Regions from separate parts of the Jejuibacter sp. L23 genome, predicted to be linked through region 4. Evidence: predicted binding sites of a transcription regulator. Region 4 holds the regulator's gene; each other region holds the start of a gene.
The links. Region 4 encodes CRP, which controls carbon source genes, mostly activating them, when cyclic AMP is high. Its sites were predicted from a motif close to ATGTGANNNNNNTCACAT; they were not measured.

Region 1 (4,899 bases), 2.6 Mb from region 4:
CTCAATGGTGCGGCCCAGTTTACCATCTTCAATCAGACTGCTGGCTTCCGGTGCCAGATAGACCCGATCGGTCCGGTCCGAAAAGGTCTGTACGCCGTCGGAAAGCCGGCCTTCCTCGCCGTTATTCACCTTATCGAGATAGCTCTCGCCCAGACCGGCAACGCGCACCTGTGCGATATCGCCCACCCGGAAGTAGCTGTGCAGCGCCGCGGTGGTCTCGAAATCGCCGTGCGCTTCCAGCGCCATTTCACATTCGGCGCCCAGCCGGAAGTGCGCCAGCAACTGGAAGTCGTGGGGCCAGAAGCGGCGGGTTTCGTCGCTACTCAGCAGTTCGAAGGTGAGATTAACGCCATCGGTATCCTGCTGGTGCTCTTTAAGCTGCCACGGCAGGTTGCGGGCAAAACCGTGGGACGGGAATCCCGGCTGCGCCGACGGGCCAAACCAGGGCCAGCAGACAGGTACGCCGCCGCGCAGCGCGCTACCGGTGGTAAACGGGGTATTGCTGCTCAGCCAGATGACTTCTTCTTCTCCGGCGGGCTGCCAGGAGAGCAGGTGAGCGCCCTGCAGCGCAAAGGCGGCGCGCGCCCTGGGGTGATCCACCACAATCAGGTCCAGTTCGTCCAGCTTACGGCGGGAGACAGCATCGCTTATCTGATTAACGACGGACAGCGTATAGATATCGGCACTCATAGGTATCTCCTTGTCTGATCCAATAAAAAAGGCCCCGTGGGGGCCTTTTGCAGAACGCTGATTCAACACACCTTATTTAGAGATGTGAGCGATCAGGTCCAGTACCTTGTTGGAGTAGCCAGTTTCGTTGTCGTACCAGGAAACCAGTTTCACGAAGTTGTCGTTCAGGGCGATACCGGCTTTGGCATCGAACACGGAAGTGCAAACTTCGCCGTTGAAGTCGGTGGAAACCACGTCATCTTCGGTGTAGCCCAGAACGCCTTTCATCGGACCTTCAGAAGCGGCTTTGATCGCTTTCTTGATGTCTTCGTAAGAAGCGGCTTTTTCCAGACGAACGGTCAGGTCAACAACGGATACGTTCGGAGTCGGAACGCGGAATGCCATACCGGTCAGTTTGCCGTTCAGTTCCGGCAGTACTTTACCGACCGCTTTAGCAGCACCGGTAGAGGACGGGATGATGTTCTGAGCCGCGCCACGGCCGCCGCGCCAGTCTTTGTGAGACGGGCCGTCAACGGTTTTCTGGGTAGCGGTGGTGGCGTGAACGGTGGTCATCAGGCCTTCAACGATACCGAAGTTGTCGTTGATGACTTTAGCCAGCGGCGCCAGGCAGTTGGTGGTGCAGGAAGCGTTGGAAACGATATCCTGGCCAGCGTAGGTTTCAAAGTTGGCACCGCGAACGAACATCGGGGTGTTATCTTTAGACGGACCAGTCAGAACCACTTTTTTCGCGCCAGCGGTGATGTGCTTACGTGCAGTTTCGTCGGTCAGGAAGATACCGGTTGCTTCAGCAACAACGTCAACGCCAACTTCGTTCCACTTCAGGTTAGCCGGGTCTCTTTCAGCGGTAACACGGATGGTTTTACCGTTAACAACCAGATGGCCGTCCTTCACTTCTACGGTACCGTTGAAACGGCCGTGAGTGGAGTCGTACTTCAGCATGTAAGCCATGTATTCCGCGTCCAGCAGATCGTTGATAGCCACGATCTCGATGTCAGAACGTTCCTGAGCGGCACGGAAAACAATGCGGCCAATGCGGCCAAAACCGTTGATACCTACTTTGATAGTCATATATTCCACCAGCTATTTGTTAGTGAATAAAAGGTTGGTTGTAAAATTACAAAAACCTTACGCAGCGTCAAGCGGAATCGTGTCAATCATTGCGACAAATCAAACCGCTGAGGGGCAGATTTGCCTCCACGTTTCCATTCTGCTGCCACCCATATGGGGGTGATGCGGCAGATTTTAAAGCGCCCTGGATACAAAAGTGTGAATTTGATCACAAATGAGGGGGCATCCGCCATTATGGGCTGAGTTTAGAACAAAACCGGCATCCTCGCTGTTAATGTTTTGTTAGAATCTGAACTGAGGAACTCCCCCGATACGCACACAGAGAGCGCTGTTTATGGCTAACTCAAAATCGACTGAAGAATTGAAACAATCCCTGACTGAAATGCAGTACTACGTGACCCAGCAACAGGGCACTGAGCCGCCATTTAGCGGGCGTTTGCTGCATAACAAGAGCGACGGCATCTACCACTGTCTGGTCTGCGATGCGCCGCTGTTTAATGCCGGTACCAAGTACGATTCCGGCTGCGGCTGGCCCAGCTTTTACCAGCCGGTCAGCGAAGACGCCATCCACTATCTGAAGGATTTCACCCACGGTATGGAGCGTATTGAGATCCGCTGCGGTAACTGCAATGCCCATCTGGGGCACGTATTTCCGGACGGTCCGCAGCCCACCGGTGAACGCTACTGCGTTAACTCTGCTTCCCTGAGCTTTAGCGATGGCAGCAGCGATGAACGCACCAAAGGTTGATAAATCGATTCAGCTACCTTCCCAGGGAGTGTAATAACTATGAGTATGGAGATAGAGCAGATTCTTGCCGCTATGACGCCGGAAGTGTACCAGCGTCTTGTTACGGCGGTAGAGCTGGGGAAATGGCCCGATGGCGTGGCGCTGACGCCGGAGCAGAAAGAGAACACCTTACAGCTGGTGATGCTGTGGCAGTCGCGCAATAACCATCAGCCCGAGCATATGTCGCTGGGCACCGACGGTCAGATCGTGATGAAGAGCAAGCAGCAGCTGAAGCAGGAGTTCGGTATTGAACCGGCGCCTTTCGTTACATTGAAGCCGGAGCAGCAGTAACCGGTGGCCCGGGATTTCCCGGGCCGTCATGCACTTACTGAAGCGCTTCAGCTTCAGTGCTAAGAGTGGCGCCTGCCGCCGCCATTTCCGCCAGTGCCCGCTCGCTGTCCTGGGGGGAAAGATTCACGCCGCGGCAGCCGTCGGTGACCAGGGTGACGCGGTAGCCCAGCTTCAGAGCGTCCATTACCGTGAATTTCACGCAGTAGTCGGTCGCCAGCCCCATTACAATCAGTTCGGTGACTTCATGATGACGCAGCCAGCCGTCCAGTTCGGTCTGGCGACGCTGGCCGTTGTCGAAGAAGGCGCTGTAGCTGTCTACCAGCGGATCTTCCCCCTTATAAAACAGCGCATCGATGGCCTGCTGATGGAGCTCCGGATGCAGCGCTGCGCCCGGACTGTTCTGCACGCAGTGATCCGGCCACCAGGTCTGGGGCAGGCCCGCCAGTTCACCCTGAGTGTAAGGCGGCTCTCCCTGCTGGCTGGCAAAGCTGCCGTGATTCGCCGGGTGCCAGTCCTGGCTGGCCAACACTGCGATCCCCCTGGTCTTGCAGGCATCAATCAGCCGGTTGGCGACGGCAATCACGCTATCGCCGTCCGGTACCGCAAGGGCGCCATCGGCGCAGAAATCATTCTGAAGGTCGATCAGTAACAGTGCGCTTTGGGTCATCAGATTGCTCCTTCGTGGTCCGGGGTCAGTTCACCGCGCAGGTTTTGCGCCATCGCCGCGCGAATGGCAGGGGCTTCCAGTCCCTGACTTAACAGCCAGTGTAGCTTGGTCAGGGTCGCTTCTACCGTCATATCGGCGCCGCCGACCACGCCGGCATGGGCGAGGGCGTTACCGGTGGCATAGCCGCCCATATTGACGCGCCCCGACATGCACTGGGTCAGGTTAACCACCACGATACCGCGCTCGCTGGCTGCCCGCAGTTCCGCCAGAAAGTCGGCATGCTGGGGCGCATTGCCCACGCCGTAAGAGCGCAGTATCAGCGCCCGCACCGGCTGACGCAGAAAGTTACTTACCACATCCGCAGAAATGCCCGGGTAGATGGTCACTACCCCAATCGGCTGTGGCGTAATGGTGTGAACGATCAGTTCGCCGTGACCAGTGGGGGCCGCCGGAGTATTCAGACGCCGGATATGGATACCGGCCTCCAGCAGCGGCGCCAGGTTGGGGGAGGCGAAGGCATCGAAGCCGTCGGCATGGGCCTTGGTGGTGCGGTTGCCGCGGTACAGGCGGTTATTAAAAAACAGCGAGACCTCATTAACCGGGTAGTTGGCCGCCACATAAAGCGCATTCAGCAGGTTGGTCTGTCCGTCTGAACGCAATTCCGCCAGCGGGATTTGTGACCCTGTCACAATCACCGGTTTACCCAGATTCTCCAGCATGAAGGAGAGCGCCGAAGCGGTAAAGGCCATGGTGTCGGTACCATGCAGGATCACAAAGCCGTCATAGTCGTCGTAGTGGGCCTTAATATCATCGGCGATATGCTGCCAGTCTTCCGGCGTCATATCCGAAGAGTCCATCAGCGGCTGGTATTCGTGGATGGTAAAGTCCGGCATCTCCGGGCGATGAAATTCCGGCATCAGCGCCAGCTGACGCTGCAGGTGGCCGGAAACCGGAATATACCCCTGCTCGGAGCGTTGCATACCAATGGTACCGCCGGTGTAAGCGACATAAATCGATTTCTTTTGCATCAGAGGACTCTGGGCTGAAATAAACAGCCGCAATATAGCCAGGGATCCGGGAAAAAAACAGCCCGGCAGGCGCCGGGCTGTTGGGGGAGGTGTTACTTCACATCACCACAGGTGAGGCATAACGCGTAGCGGTTTTGAGGATCGTTGAGCGACTGCCATTTGTCGCCCTGAGCCTTCAATTCGCTGGTGGCCTGCGCCAGCGGTGCTGGCAGATAAGCCTGTAGCGCGTCAGGTAACGAGGCCTGGACCGAGGCGCCCATCTGATTCAGCAACTGGTCGAACAGACCCGGCTCATCCAGCTGGAACTTCAGGTGCCACTGCTTCAGCTTCGCCAGTTCGGCTGCTTTATTCACGGCGTCATCGAAGTC
Region 2 (4,899 bases), 1.4 Mb from region 4:
GTCCTGACGTTTAATGATCGGAAATGATTAACTGACCGGGCATCTGCGCCAGTTGTTCACGAATGCTCTCTTCCAGTTGCTCATCCGTCACGATATCGGTCAGAGAATTCAGATGGGCGACATTAAACAGCGACCAGGCGCCATATTTTGAGCTGTCTGCCAGTAGCACCCGGCGTCTGGCATTGGCTATCAGATCGCGTTTTAACCCCGCCTTTTCTTCCGTGGGCGCCGTAATCCCTTTTTCGATGTCCCAGCCGTTACAGCTTAAAAATGCAATATCCGGCCAGATATTCTGTAGCAGCTTACGACCATGCTCGCCAATACAGGACTGGCTGCTCTCATCGATACGCCCGCCAATAATCGTCACTTCTATCTGCTTAAATTCCGAGAGAAACAGCGCGATGCGCAGATCGCTGGTAATGACCCGCAGCGTCAGATGTGTCAACTGGCGGGCCAGTTCCATCATGGTGGTGCCGGCATCCAGTACGATGGTATCTCCGGCCTTAACCTGACACGCCGCCGCCCTGGCGATGGCGCGTTTTTCCACGATATTACGCTGCATTTTTTCATGCGTGGTCGGCTGAGAAGGGATAAACCGGTTAAGCGTTACGCCGCCATGGGTACGGCTGATAACGCCTTCTTGATCGAGCTTAATCAGGTCCCGGCGAATGGTTGCCGGGGAAGCCTGAGTGACCGCCACTAATTGCTCTACTGTGACCAGATTTTGCCCTTTCAGGTAATCCATGATTTGTTCTAACCGGTTATATCCTTTCATTTTTAATCCTGCGTAATTTGCATCGCTAACTGGATAGACACGGCCATGCTTTCAGACCTGGCCTTGCCTGTCCAGGCAATATCAAATGCCGTACCGTGATCCGCTGAGGTGCGGATAAAGGGTAATCCGGCAGTGATATTCACTCCGTCATAAAATCCCAGTAATTTTAGCGGAATATGGCCCTGATCGTGATACATCGCGACCACCATATCGTACATCCCTTCATGGCACTGCATGAACACCGTATCGGGTGGGCACGGACCGGCGACATTCAGCCCTTTAGCCCGCATGGCTTCTACGGCAGGCCCGACAATCTTGAGCTCTTCATCACCGAACAGGCCGTTTTCCCCGGCATGGGGATTGACCCCTGCGACCGCAATACGCGGGTCCTGATAACCGACGCGCCGCAGGAAGCTGTCGGCTATCTGAATCACGGTTTTTACCCGCTCTTCGCTTAACGTATCAAGGAATTTGCGCAAAGCGATGTGGGTGGTGACGTGGATGACTTTCAGTTTATCGGTGTACAGAACCATGGCGTAGTCTTTGCTGTCGGTCAGATGGGCCAGCAGCTCGGTATGTCCGGGATAGTGATGCCCGGCCAGGTGTAACGCCTCTTTATTGAGCGGCGCGGTGGCGATCGCGCAGACTTTCCCTGCCAGGGCCAGCGCAGTGGCGCGTTTAATACAGCGATACGCCAGATCGCCAGCTGGTGCCTGTACCACGCCGGGCTTTAACGACCCGGGGTCGGCCAGCGCTTCGTCTATCACGTGGATGACGCCTGGGGAGAATTGGGCCTGGGCGACATCATCGATAATCCGTAACTCTGCCTGTGGCGTGATGTTCAGCGCCAGTAGCCGCCGTAGCGTTTGCGCGCATCCGACCACCACCACCGGCGAGCCAGAAAGCTCGCCTTCCGCCAGCGATTTGATAATGATTTCCGGGCCGATGCCGGCAGGGTCACCCATAGTAACAGCAATGATATTATTCACTCATCTCTCCTCAATAAAATTCAGTACCTGAAGTAAGGTGGCCTCGTCGCCAAATCCTCCCGCTTTCGTCATCACCGGGCGCTGCCAGAGACCGCCAGCAAAGCGACCGTACGGCACGCACTGTGCGACGCAGCCGGTGATCCTGAATCCCCTTGCCCCCAGTGCTCCGGCAACTGCAGAGGCGACATCTCCCCCTGACAGATACAGCGCGTCGGGTGTGACAGCCTCAAGGACCTGGCGCGTCAGGGTTCCCAAAAAATGGCAAACTTTTTCGCCAAGCTGGGGGCGAGTCAGCTGCCAGCGTGCGCAAAGCTCGGGGATCCGATGGCGCGCTTCATGATCCGGACAGGTATGGACAATACAGTGCCGACCGGATGACAGAATGTTTATAATCTGCTGCAGGTAATGCGTCGGCGAACCGCAAAGGACATTTTCAATATCAATGACCAGGCTCTCCGCTCTGGCGTTTCGGCAGACGGTGGCGATTTGTCGTTGCGCGACTTCGCTCATTGAACCCACCATCGCCAGTAAACAACGTGGCGAAGTATTTACGTGCTGCCGCGCCAGCGCCTGGCAAATTCCCGCAGAGCCCACCAGTAACGGGCGCTCCTTTTGCGCCAGAGCCAGGGTGGCGATGGTATCCAGGCAGCCATCGGTCTGCGCATCCACCACCCAAATTTCCGGGCCATCCGACGCATACTGGTTCAGCCTGTGGCTAAACTGGCTCAGCGACATCGACTGGCAGGGAATCGTCGTTTGCGCCTGCAATAGCAGGCCGATATCGGCGCTGATGACCGGAGTTTTCGGGTCGCTGGCAAATTCGGTTTCCGTGACGGGAACGCCGTTTATCAGGCATTGCCCCTGTACTGTTGTGCGTCCTGCATCAGGAAAGGCCGGGGCGACAATCGCCAGCTGTTTGCCGGTCGATCGCATCATTGCTTCCAGCTCTGCGCCTGGATTGCCACGCAGCGTGGAATCTATCTTCTTCAGCAGTAGCTGATGTGGATTGCTGTAGCAATCATGAACCAGCGCCTCAATGCGTGAAGCGGCATGCCGTGCGGAAAGCGCCCGGCTATCGCTGTTCACCACCAACACATCGGCATTGCCGTGATAGGGCAGCTCAAAAGCGACATCGACCCGCAAACCGGTGCACGCCAGGCTGACGCCCGCATCATTACCACCGGTAAAGTCATCGGCAACCACCACGATTTGAGGCGTTGTGAGTTTTGTGTCCATCCCAGCTCCGGATCATCATATTTCAGATTTGATTATATTCAATCACATTTGATTAAATGTGAGCAAGTTCAATTTATTCGGTCAAGAGATAAACTATAAAGTTACGCCATGATGCGATTGTGATGAACTTGTTATGAGCGAGTTCAATCAAACAGACAGGAGAATATTGTGGCAACGATTAACAGCACCGTGATAGTCGGCCCGGCATCCGTTTTTGCGCTCGAACCGCTGGTGGCCGGCAGGCGCCAGATTTTGCTGGTGACTGACGCAAACATGATAAAGCTGCCGCTGGTTGCGCAGATCAGGGAATTACTGGCAGCCGACGGTCGTGATATCACGGTGGTCGATACTGTGCCTGCGGAGCCGAGCCATCATGATGTTAACGGCATCATCAACGGCCTGGGCGATGCCGACGTCGATATGGTGGTTGGCATCGGCGGGGGAAGCGTACTGGATGTGGCAAAACTGTTTTCCGTGCTCTGCCATCCGACCGCCCCCAGGCTGGAAGCCATGCTGGCCGGTGAAAAACCTCAGCAGCGCGTGGCGTCATTACTGATTCCGACCACGGCAGGTACCGGCTCGGAAGCTACGCCTAACGCCATTCTGGCGATCCCTGAACAAAATACCAAGGTGGGCATTATTTCTCCGGTGCTGCTGCCGGACTATGTGGCCCTGTTGCCCGAACTTACCGCCAGCATGCCCTCACATATCGCTTCGTCTACCGGGATTGATGCGCTGTGTCACCTGATTGAGTGTTTTACAGCCACTGTCGCGAATCCGGTGAGTGATAATGCGGCGCTTATCGGGCTGAAGAAGCTGCTGACTCATATCGAAACTTCGGTGAATGAGCCGGAAAACCGGCTGGCCAGACTCGAGATGCTCTGGGCGTCCTGGTACGGCGGGGTCGCCATCAATCATGCCGGTACCCATCTGGTGCATGCTCTGTCTTATCCGCTGGGCGGTAAATATCATCTGCCCCATGGCGTCGCCAATGCCATTCTGCTGGCCCCCTGCATGAAAGTGATACGTCCCTGGGCTGTCGATAAGTTTGCTCAGGTCTGGGATCTGCTGCCTGATGCTGACCACACTCTCTCTGCTGCAGATAAATCCATCGCGCTGGTGGACTATTTTTCCGGGCTGGTCAAACGCCTCGACCTGCCGGATAACCTTGCGACGCTGGGCGTCCCCGTCACGGATATTCCGGAACTCGCCGAAGCCGCACTCAATGTGAAGCGTTTGATGAACAATGCCCCTTGCCAGGTGAATCACCGCGATGTCCAGGCCATCTATCAAACGCTTTTCCCCACCCGCGAATACACAGGGAGTGAAAATGAGTAACAAAATCGACGGTGTGCTGACCGCTATTGTGACCCCGTTTGACAGCGAAGGTGCGCTGAATCTGAAAGCGCTAAAGGAGCAGATCACCCGACAGCGGCAGGCAGGAAACAGTATCTTTTGCGGTGGTACTAACGGTGAATTTTTTGTGCTTAATGAAAAGGAGAAAGTGACCGTGACTCAAACCTGCGTCGATGAAGTCGCAGGGCAGGCTCATGTGGTGGCTCACATTGGTGAGATATCCACGCGCGAGACCATCCGTCTGGGAAAGCAAATTGAAAAACTGGGCGTGGATGCGGTATCCGTGATTACGCCTTATTTCGTGCCACTGCAACAACAGGAGTTAATCGCCCATTATACGTCCATTGCCGATGCGCTGACCGTGCCCTTGTTTCTTTATAACATCCCGGCGCGCACTGGAAATACGATTGAGCCGGAGACGGCGAGAATACTGGCGGCACACCCGAATATCATCGGTATTAAAGATAGCGCCGGAAGCTATCAAAGCCTGAGCGGTTTTCTTAATGCGGTAAAGGATATCGACGATTTTGATGTGTTAAATGG
Region 3 (4,899 bases), 230 kb from region 4:
CATTGATGCGGCCAATGACCGGGCGCGCCGCACCGCGCCAGCGTTCCGCCAGCCTGGCCAGCGCGCTGCCGCTGCCGTCGCGCGGGGCAAAGGTCAACGCAGCGCCAGGCAGGCGGTCAACCGGTAACGAACCACTGCCAATCTGCGACAGGCAGGGCTCCACCCGCAGTTCAAAATCCGGGTAGAGCGGCGCCAGCAGTGAAAGCAGACGCTCGCCCTGGGCCTGAATCTCCGCCGGTTTACGGGTGAGCAGACGCAGCGTGGGTAAACGCTCCACCAGTTTTTCAGGGTGACGATACAGACGTAACGTGGCTTCCAGGGCCGCCAGCGTCATTTTATCGGCACGCAGCGCCCGCTTCAGCGGGTGAGACTGCAGGCGGGCGATCAACCCTTTCTTCCCGACGATAATACCAGCCTGGGGGCCCCCCAGCAGCTTATCACCCGAAAAGCTCACCAGGCTGACGCCAGCCGCAATCAGGCGCTGAGGCATCGGCTCTGCGGGCAAACCGTACTGCGTGAGATCCACCAGCGAGCCGCTACCCAGATCCACCACCACCGGGATATCGCTTTCCGCCCCCAACTGCGCCAGCTCCTCTTCGCTCACCGATTTGGTAAAGCCGCTAATCTGATAGTTGCTGGTATGCACCTTCATCAACAGCGCGGTTTCCGGCCCAATGGCCTGGCGGTAATCCTTAAGATGAGTGCGATTGGTGGTGCCGACCTCATGGAGCTGGCACCCCGCCTGACGCATCACATCAGGGATTCGGAAAGCGCCGCCAATCTCCACCAGCTCGCCGCGGGAAACCACTACTTCGCCGCCCTGAGCGCAGGCCGCCAGCATCAGCAGCACCGCTGCCGCGTTGTTATTGACGATGCAGGCGTCTTCCGCGCCGGTCAGCTCGCAAAGCAGTGCTGCCAGCGCGCGGTCCCGGTGGCCGCGCCCTGCGTCATCCAGGTCATATTCCAGAGTGACCGGCGAGCGCATCGCACGGCTGACGGCTTCTACCGCCGCCTCGGCCTGAATGGCGCGCCCAAGGTTGGTATGCAATACCGTGCCCGTCAGATTAAACACCGGACGCAGGGCGCTCTCTTCATCTTTATGCAGGCGTCTTCGCGCTTCCGCCGCCCAGTCGTCACGCCATTCAGGCAACCGTTGATGCGCGCGGATTTCGTCGCGCGCCGCCGTCTGCATCTGCCGCAGGGTATCCACCAGTCGGGTGTGACCAAATTCGGCGCACAGCGCCGTGAACGCCGGTTCGCGCAGCAGACGATCCGTCGCGGGAAGCTGGCTGAATAGTGCGTGTTGACTCATGAGACTGTGTCATTCCGGAAAAAGTGTGGCGATCAGTTTAACAGGGGGGGTCCCCCCTGTCATAAGAGCCAGATCATGGCATTGGCGGTTCGGTGCGGGCAAAGCTTTCACGTTCGAAGAGCTTTCCCGCCAGGCGGACCAACAGCGGGCGTTCAGCGCACCAGCCAGGCGCAATACGTCGGAAGTTAAGATAGCCAATGGCGCACCCCAGGGCGATGGCTCCCAGCCGAGGTGGTTCGCTTTCAATATTCTGGTCGTTGATCTGCTGTTCAAGCCAGTCCAGACCGCGCGCGATCTTCTGGCGCTGACGCAGCAGGAACGCTTCAGATTGCTGCTGCGCCGGACGCTGACGTTCGCGCACCAGCAGCACGGCGGCATCGAGAATACCGTCGGCCAGAGCTTCCACCTGCCGCTCCCACAGCGCCAGCTTCGGCTCACGCGGTACCAGCGCCGGAGCAATATCCAGCAGTTCCAGGTAGCCGACAATTACCGGGGAGTCGAACCAGATGCTGCCATCATCAGTGACCAGGGTGGGGACTTTTCCCAGCGGATTGTAATCCGGTACCTGCGTCGCCTCCTCCCAGGGAGTGTCATTAACGAATTCAAACGCAATGCCCTTTTCCAGCAGAACCACCGAGATCTTGCGGACATAAGGGCTGGTGTAACTGCCTATCAGTTTCATATCGCCGTCCCTTTTCGAACCAACCACATATAATTATGGTGCATGACGGCATGAAGAGGGGGGTTATTCCAGGGCCGCCATGGCATTTTGATGGGCTCTCGCTTTTCATCAGACGATCCCGATCACAAGCGGAGTAATTCACGGCCACAAATTGTGATTAACATCACAATAACCAAACAAAAACACAATATTAAATTGTGACCAAAATCACATAAAACCACCTTTCGCGACGTTTTTTTCATCGCTGACGTTTTTACACTCGCTGTTTTTGTGATCATAATCACCAAAAAAACCGGTCACCCCCCTAACATTAAGTGACATTTATCACAAAAAAATCCGACATCTGGACAGTCTGCCCATTCGGTGCCAGATTTCGCGTCATGGACGAAAGGTTGGCGACCCCGCCACCTCATGCGGCCTGGAAAAACACCGGGCTGTGCCCTGCTCGACATCACAATAAGGGGTGTAATATGTCATCCGATATCAAGATCAAAGTGCAAAGCTTTGGTCGTTTTCTCAGCAATATGGTGATGCCCAATATCGGGGCGTTTATCGCATGGGGGATCATCACCGCTCTCTTTATTCCCACTGGATGGTGGCCTAACGAAACGCTGGCCAGGCTGGTCGGCCCGATGATCACCTACCTGCTGCCGCTGTTGATCGGTTATACCGGTGGCCGACTGATTGGCGGCGAGCGCGGCGGCGTGGTGGGCGCAATTACCACGATGGGGGTGATTGCCGGCGCCGATATGCCAATGTTCCTTGGCGCGATGATTGCCGGTCCGCTGGGCGGCTGGTGCATTAAGAAATTCGACGCGGCCGTAGACGGCAAGATCAAGTCCGGCTTCGAAATGCTGGTGAATAACTTCTCTGCCGGCATTATCGGTATGCTGCTGGCGATTCTGGCGTTTCTCGGCATCGGTCCGGCGGTGGAGATACTTTCCAAACTGCTGGCGGCTGGCGTTAACTTTATGGTGACGCACGACATGCTGCCGCTGGCTTCGATTTTTGTCGAGCCGGCAAAAATTCTGTTCCTGAATAACGCCATTAACCACGGCATCTTCTCGCCGCTGGGAATTCAGCAGTCTCAGGAAATGGGTAAATCCCTGTTCTTCCTGATTGAGGCCAACCCGGGTCCGGGGATGGGCGTCCTGCTGGCCTATATGTTCTTCGGTCGCGGCAGTGCGAAACAGTCCGCAGGCGGTGCGGCCATCATCCACTTCCTGGGCGGTATCCATGAGATCTACTTCCCTTACGTGCTGATGAATCCGCGTCTGATTATCGCCGTCATCCTGGGCGGCATGACCGGCGTGTTCACGCTAAACCTGCTGGACGGCGGCCTGGTTTCTCCGGCTTCTCCGGGTTCGATTCTGGCCGTGCTGGCTATGACGCCGAAAGGCGCCTGGTTCGCCAATATCGCCGCTATTGTCGCTGCGATGGTAGTTTCCTTCGTGGTTTCCGCCATCCTGCTGAAAACCAGCAAGGTGAAAGAGGATGACGATATCGATGCGGCCACCCGCCGTATGAAGGAGATGAAAACGCAGTCCAAAGGCGGCAATACAGCGGCAGCCAGTGATGCAGGCGACCTGAGCCACGTGCGTAAGATTATCGTGGCCTGCGACGCCGGTATGGGCTCCAGCGCTATGGGTGCCGGGGTACTGCGTAAGAAAATTCAGGATGCGGGTCTGACCAATATCTCGGTCACCAACTGCGCCATCAACAGCCTGCCGGGCGATGTGGATCTGGTGATTACACACCGCGATCTGACCGAGCGGGCCATGCGCCAGGCGCCGCACGCGCAACATCTCTCGCTGACCAACTTCCTGGATAACGCGATGTACAGCGATCTGACCCAGCGTCTGATCGCCGCACAGCGCCACAGCGAAAACGAAGAGAAGGTGCAGAGCAGCCTGAAAGACAGCTTCGATCAGGATGACAGCCGCCTGTTCAAACTGAGTGAAGGCAATATCTTCCTGGGCCTGCAAGCCGCCAGCAAAGAGGAGGCTATCCGCTTTGCCGGTGAACAACTGGTTAAAGGCGGCTATGTTGAGCCGGAGTACGTCGCAGCCATGCTGGAGCGTGAAAAACTGACGCCGACCTACCTGGGCGAATCCATCGCCGTGCCGCACGGCACCGTAGACGCCAAGGATCGCGTGCTGAAGACCGGCGTTGTCTTCTGCCAGTACCCGCAAGGCGTCCTGTTCGGTGAAGAGGAAGACGATGTCGCACGTCTGGTTATCGGTATTGCCGCGCGCAATAACGAACACATCCAGGTGATCACCAGCCTGACCAACGCGCTGGATGATGAGTCGGTTATCGAAAAACTGGCGAATACCACCAGCGTGGACGAAGTTCTGTCGCTGCTGGGAGCGAAGTAACCTTAAACTCCCTCTCCCTTCGGGGAGAGGGTTAGGGTGAGGGGCAATGCCTCACCCCAGCCCTCTCGGGGTCAGTCAAATTGAAAAGGGTTCAGACAATGAAAGCATTACACTTTGGTGCAGGTAATATCGGACGCGGATTCATCGGCAAACTGCTGGTGGATGCCGGCATTCAACTGACGTTTGCCGACGTTAACCAGACGGTGCTGGATGCTCTGAACGACCGCCACAGCTATCAGGTTCGGGTTGTTGGCGAACAGCAGCAGATCGATACCGTCGCCAACGTCAACGCCGTTAACAGCAGCAGCGAAGCGGCTGAAGATCTGATAGCCCAGGTCTCTCTTATTACTACCGCCGTCGGTCCCGTGGTGCTGAAGCTTATCGCCCCGACCCTGGCGAAAGGACTGGCTAAGCGCCGCGCCGCCGGTAACGAGCAGCCGCTGAACATCATCGCCTGTGAAAACATGGTACGCGGCACCTCGCAGCTGAAAGACCATCTGTTTGAGGTTCTGGCGCCGGAAGAGCGT
Region 4 (4,899 bases):
CAGCGAGCGCGGCCATTCCCGTGAAGCCGTGATGGATTCGGTGGTGCGTTCGATGGAAGACTACATTAACTACATCACCCCGCAGTTCTCACGTACCCACATCAACTTCCAGCGCGTGCCGACGGTAGATACCTCTAATCCCTTCGCCGCCAGAGAGATCCCGTCGCTGGATGAAAGCTTTGTGGTGATCCACTTCCGGGATCTGGAGGTCGATTATCCCTGGCTGCTGGCGATGCTGCAGGGCTCGTTTATCTCGCATATCAATACGCTGGTGGTGCCGGGCGGCAAGATGGGACTGGCGATGGAGCTGATTATGACGCCGCTGGTGCGGCGCATTATGGAAGGTAAAAAGATAGCCTAATCCCTGGCTGGGGAGGGGAATCTGTCTCCCCTCCCCAGCCAGCATCAGCCTTCCACCACCTCATATGAATGGGTGATATTCACCGCTTTACCCAACATCAGCGCCACAGAGCAGTATTTCTCGGCAGACAAATCCACCGCACGCGACACCGCATTGTCTTTCAGATCCTGGCCGGTAACGATAAAGTGCAGATTGATATGAGTGAACAGGCGCGGCGCCTCTTCACGACGCTCCGAGGTTAGCTTCACCTCGCAGTCGGTCACGCCGTGGCGACCCTTTTGCAGAATAGAGACCACATCGATGGCGCTACAGCTTCCCACCGCCATCAGCACCATCTCCATCGGACTGGGGGCCTTGTCGCCGGAATTCCCGTCCATCAGCACCTGATGCCCGGAGGCGGACTCACCCAGGAAAGTCAGGCCCTCAACCCATTTTACTCGTGACTGCATGTTGTCGCTCCCATCAAGCCATTTTCCCCACAGAGTAAGCCGCCGCAAAGAAAGTCGCAACAGAAGGCGATCCGGGTCAAGCTGAAACGAGACAATAGGAGACACCCGGAAAAAGCTATGCTAAAACACTGAGGATACCCTCTCGCGGCGCGGCGAAGCGCGTACGGGATGAAATTTCACGTGAAATTTATGTAGCTTACAGGCTTTTCTCATGCCAGATCCCCAAGAGCGGGGACAAACGATCAATACGCCCGGAGGCCCATATTCTTCCGGGCGTCAGCTTATAACCAGAGGATAACCGCGCATGGTGCTTGGCAAACCGCAAACAGACCCGACTCTCGAATGGTTTTTGTCTCATTGCCACATTCATAAGTATCCATCGAAGAGCACACTTATTCATCAGGGTGAAAAAGCCGAAACCCTCTATTACATCGTTAAGGGCTCTGTCGCAGTACTTATCAAAGATGAGGAAGGGAAAGAGATGATCCTCTCTTACCTGAATCAGGGGGATTTCATTGGTGAACTGGGGCTATTCGAAGAAGGCCAGGAGCGTAGCGCCTGGGTACGGGCGAAAACCGCCTGCGAAGTCGCTGAAATCTCCTATAAGAAATTCCGTCAGCTGATCCAGGTAAACCCGGACATTCTGATGCGCCTTTCCTCGCAGATGGCCCGCCGTCTGCAGGTCACCTCAGAGAAAGTGGGCAATCTCGCCTTCCTGGATGTGACAGGTCGTATCGCACAGACCCTGCTAAACCTGGCAAAACAGCCGGACGCAATGACCCATCCAGACGGAATGCAGATCAAAATCACCCGTCAGGAAATTGGGCAGATCGTGGGCTGTTCCCGCGAAACCGTTGGCCGTATTCTGAAGATGCTGGAAGATCAAAACCTGATCTCCGCACACGGGAAAACCATCGTCGTCTTCGGTACCCGTTAATCCCGGTCTGTAACGGCGTGTTGTGGCAACGCGCCGTTTTTCTCTTTGCCACTGACGCGTTACCCTGTGCCAATGCGCCGACTGATCTATCACCCCGAAGTTAACTATGCGCTGCGTCAGACCCTGGTACTGTCGCTGCCGGTGATTATCGGGCTAATATTCGGTAGCCTGCAACAGGGCCTGCTCTTCTCGCTGGTTCCCGCCTGTTGCAATATCGCGGGCCTGGATACCCCCCATAAACGTTTCTTTAAACGCCTGATCGTCGGCGGCTCGCTGTTCGCCTTTAGCAGCCTGATGGTTCAGCTACTGCTGATGGAAAAGCTGCCACTGGCCGCCATCTTCTTCGGAATGGCGCTGTTACTGGGCGTTACGGCGGAAATCAGCGCCCTGCATGGCCGCCTGTTGCCTGCTTCGCTTATCGCCGCGATCTTTACTCTGGGGCTGGCCGGCAATATGCCGGTCTGGCAGCCGATGCTGCTGTATGCGCTCGGCACCCTGTGGTACGGCGCCTTTAACTGGTTCTGGTTCTGGATGTGGCGTGAACAGCCGCTACGCGAGACCCTGAGCCTGCTCTATCGCGAACTGGCGGACTACTGCGAAGCCAAATACAGCCTGCTGACCCAGCATACCGATCCGGAAAATGCGCTGCCGCCGCTGCTGATTCGTCAGCAAAAGGTGGTGGATCTCATCAGCCTCTGTTATCAGCAGTTGCATATGCTATCTGCCACCAGCCGCCAGAATGATTATAAGCGCCTGCTGCGCGTCTTTCAGGTGGCGCTGGATCTTCAGGAGCATATTTCCGTCAGCCTTCACCAGCCTGAAGAGGTACAGAAACTGGTAGAGCAGAGCCACGCGGAACCGGTGATTCGCTGGGCGGCCCGTACCGTGGCCGCCCGACTGCGCGTAGTCAGCGACGATATACTCTACCACCGCTATCCCCGGCGCTTTAGCATGGAAAAACCCATCTCCGCGCTGGAAAAGATTGCCCGCCAGCATCCGGAAAACCCGGTGGGGCAGTTCTGCCACTATCACTTCAGCCGTATCGCCCGACTACTGCGCACCCAGCGCCCGCTCTATATTCGGGATCTGATGGCCGACCGGCAACAGCATCTTCCGCTGCTTCGGGCGCTGCGCAGCTATCTGTCGCTGAAGTCCTCGGCGCTGCGTAGCGCAGCGCGCATTGGAACCATGCTTGCCATCGCCAGTCTGCTTGGCGCCGCGCTCAATCTGCCCAAACCCTGGTGGATACTGATGACCATCATGTTTGTCACCCAGAACGGCTATGGCGCCACCCGGGTACGCATTCTGCACCGGGCGGGGGGAACTATCGCGGGTCTGTTAATTGCGGCGGGCGCGCTGCACTTTAACGTACCCCAGGGCTATATTCTGGCGGGAATGCTGCTGATAACGCTGATTGGCTACCTGATAATCCGTAAACATTACGCGCTGGCGACCGTCGGATTTACCATCACTGCGGTGTACAGCCTGCAACTGCTTTCGCTGAGCGGTGAGCAGTTTATTATGACCCGACTGGTGGATACGCTGCTCGGTTGCCTGATCGCCTTTGGCGGCATGGTCTGGCTGTGGCCTCAGTGGCAGAGCGGCCTGCTACGACAGAATGCCCACGATGCGCTGGAGCGCGACCAGCAGGCCATCCGCCAGATCCTGAGCGACGATCCACAGCCCGGCCCGCTGGCCTGGGAGCGAATGCGGGTCAATCAGGCCCATAATGCGCTCTATAACTCGCTAAATCAGGCAATGCAGGAGCCATCATTCAATAACCGTTACCTGGCCGATATGAAGCTATGGGTAACCCACAGCCAGTTTATCGTCGAGCATATTAACGCCATGACGATCCTGGCGCGCGAGCATAATATGCTGACGCCAGCGCTGGCCCAACGCTATCTGCAATCCTGTGAAATCGCTATTCAGCGCTGCCAGCAACGGCTGACCTGGGACAACCCCGACGACAGCGGGGCCATTCACGTACTGGACGACCCCGAGGCGCTCACCATTGGCCCAATGAGTACCATGGAGCGCCATCTGGATCGCATCCTCAGCCATCTGAATGCGATGCATACCATCTCTTCCGTGGCCTGGCATCAGCGCCCCCACCACGGCGCCTGGCTACGCCGCCGTCTGCAAAGCCACAAATAATCATCCCAGGGCAATTTTCTGCACCGCTTTGGCGAAACGCGCCATGCCTTCATCGATGTCGGCGTCTTCCACCACCAGCGACGGCGCCAGACGAACCACGTCCGGCCCGGCATTCAACACCATAACGCCCTGCTCCGCTGCTGCGTTCAGCAGATCCCGGGCGCGCCCTTTATATGCTTCACTCAACTCAGCACCAATCAGTAGCCCCATACCGCGAACTTCGCTGAAAATATTGAATTGCTCGTTGATCTGACGCAGATGGTCGACAAAACGCTGACGCTTGCTCTGAATGCCACCCAGCACTTGTGGGGTATTAATGATGTCGAAGGCCGCTTCCGCCACTGCGCATGCCAGCGGGTTACCGCCATAGGTCGAGCCATGGGAGCCCACGTGGAAAGCAGAGGCAATCTCCTGGGTCGTCAGCATCGCGCTCACCGGGAAACCGCCGCCCAACGCTTTGGCGCTGGTCAGAATGTCCGGCGTCACACCGTAGTGCATATAGCTGAACAGCTTGCCCACGCGACCCATACCGCACTGTACCTCATCAAAGACCAGCAACGCCTGATAGTGGTCGCACAGGTCACGCAGCCCCTGCAGGAACTCCGGCGTGGCGGCGGTGACTCCCCCTTCTCCCTGAATCGGCTCGACCACCACGGCACAGGTGTGGTCATCCATGACGGCTTTCACGGCGTGCAGATCGTTAAAGGGCACATGGATAATATCAGCAGGTTTAGGGCCGAAGCCGTCTGAATACTTGGGCTGTCCACCGACCGATACGGTAAACAGTGAACGCCCGTGGAAAGCATTATGGAAGGCGATAATTTTGGTTTTGTACGGACTGTAGCGCGTGGAAGCATAGTAACGCGCCAGCTTAAAGGCGGTTTCATTGGCTTCGGTGCCGGAATTCATGAAAATCACCCGCTCAGCGAAGGTCGCGTCAATGATCTTACGACCCAGACGCAGCGCCGGTTCATTGGTGAACACATTGCTGGTAT

Region 1: a site for CRP is predicted at 1,955-1,972, ahead of msrB (peptide-methionine (R)-S-oxide reductase MsrB). Genes of this name have one in related genera too.
Region 2: a site for CRP is predicted at 3,057-3,074, ahead of SCU88_RS04355 (iron-containing alcohol dehydrogenase). Genes of this name have one in related genera too.
Region 3: a site for CRP is predicted at 2,190-2,207, ahead of SCU88_RS24010 (glutathione S-transferase). Genes of this name have one in related genera too.

Annotation. Positions count from the first base shown of each region.
Region 1 is NZ_CP138199.1:2,179,231-2,184,129, forward strand. It holds gene SCU88_RS10015 (D-hexose-6-phosphate mutarotase) at 1-690, opposite strand, end outside; gene gapA (glyceraldehyde-3-phosphate dehydrogenase) at 763-1,758, opposite strand; gene msrB (peptide-methionine (R)-S-oxide reductase MsrB) at 2,093-2,506, shown strand; gene SCU88_RS10030 (YeaC family protein) at 2,552-2,836, shown strand; gene pncA (bifunctional nicotinamidase/pyrazinamidase) at 2,871-3,503, opposite strand; gene ansA (asparaginase) at 3,503-4,531, opposite strand; gene sppA (signal peptide peptidase SppA) at 4,624-4,899, opposite strand, start outside.
Region 2 is NZ_CP138199.1:952,945-957,843, forward strand. It holds gene SCU88_RS04340 (DeoR family transcriptional regulator) at 11-775, opposite strand; gene SCU88_RS04345 (D-threonate 4-phosphate dehydrogenase) at 778-1,764, opposite strand; gene dtnK (D-threonate kinase) at 1,765-3,000, opposite strand; gene SCU88_RS04355 (iron-containing alcohol dehydrogenase) at 3,169-4,338, shown strand; gene SCU88_RS04360 (dihydrodipicolinate synthase family protein) at 4,331-4,899, shown strand, end outside.
Region 3 is NZ_CP138199.1:5,029,532-5,034,430, forward strand. It holds gene selA (L-seryl-tRNA(Sec) selenium transferase) at 1-1,312, opposite strand, end outside; gene SCU88_RS24010 (glutathione S-transferase) at 1,386-1,994, opposite strand; gene SCU88_RS24015 (PTS mannitol transporter subunit IICBA) at 2,465-4,372, shown strand; gene mtlD (mannitol-1-phosphate 5-dehydrogenase) at 4,471-4,899, shown strand, end outside.
Region 4 is NZ_CP138199.1:4,802,194-4,807,092, forward strand. It holds gene SCU88_RS22990 (phosphoribulokinase) at 1-361, shown strand, start outside; gene SCU88_RS22995 (OsmC family protein) at 406-810, opposite strand; gene crp (cAMP-activated global transcriptional regulator CRP) at 1,115-1,747, shown strand; gene SCU88_RS23005 (YccS/YhfK family putative transporter) at 1,820-3,904, shown strand; gene argD (bifunctional acetylornithine/succinyldiaminopimelate transaminase) at 3,905-4,899, opposite strand, start outside.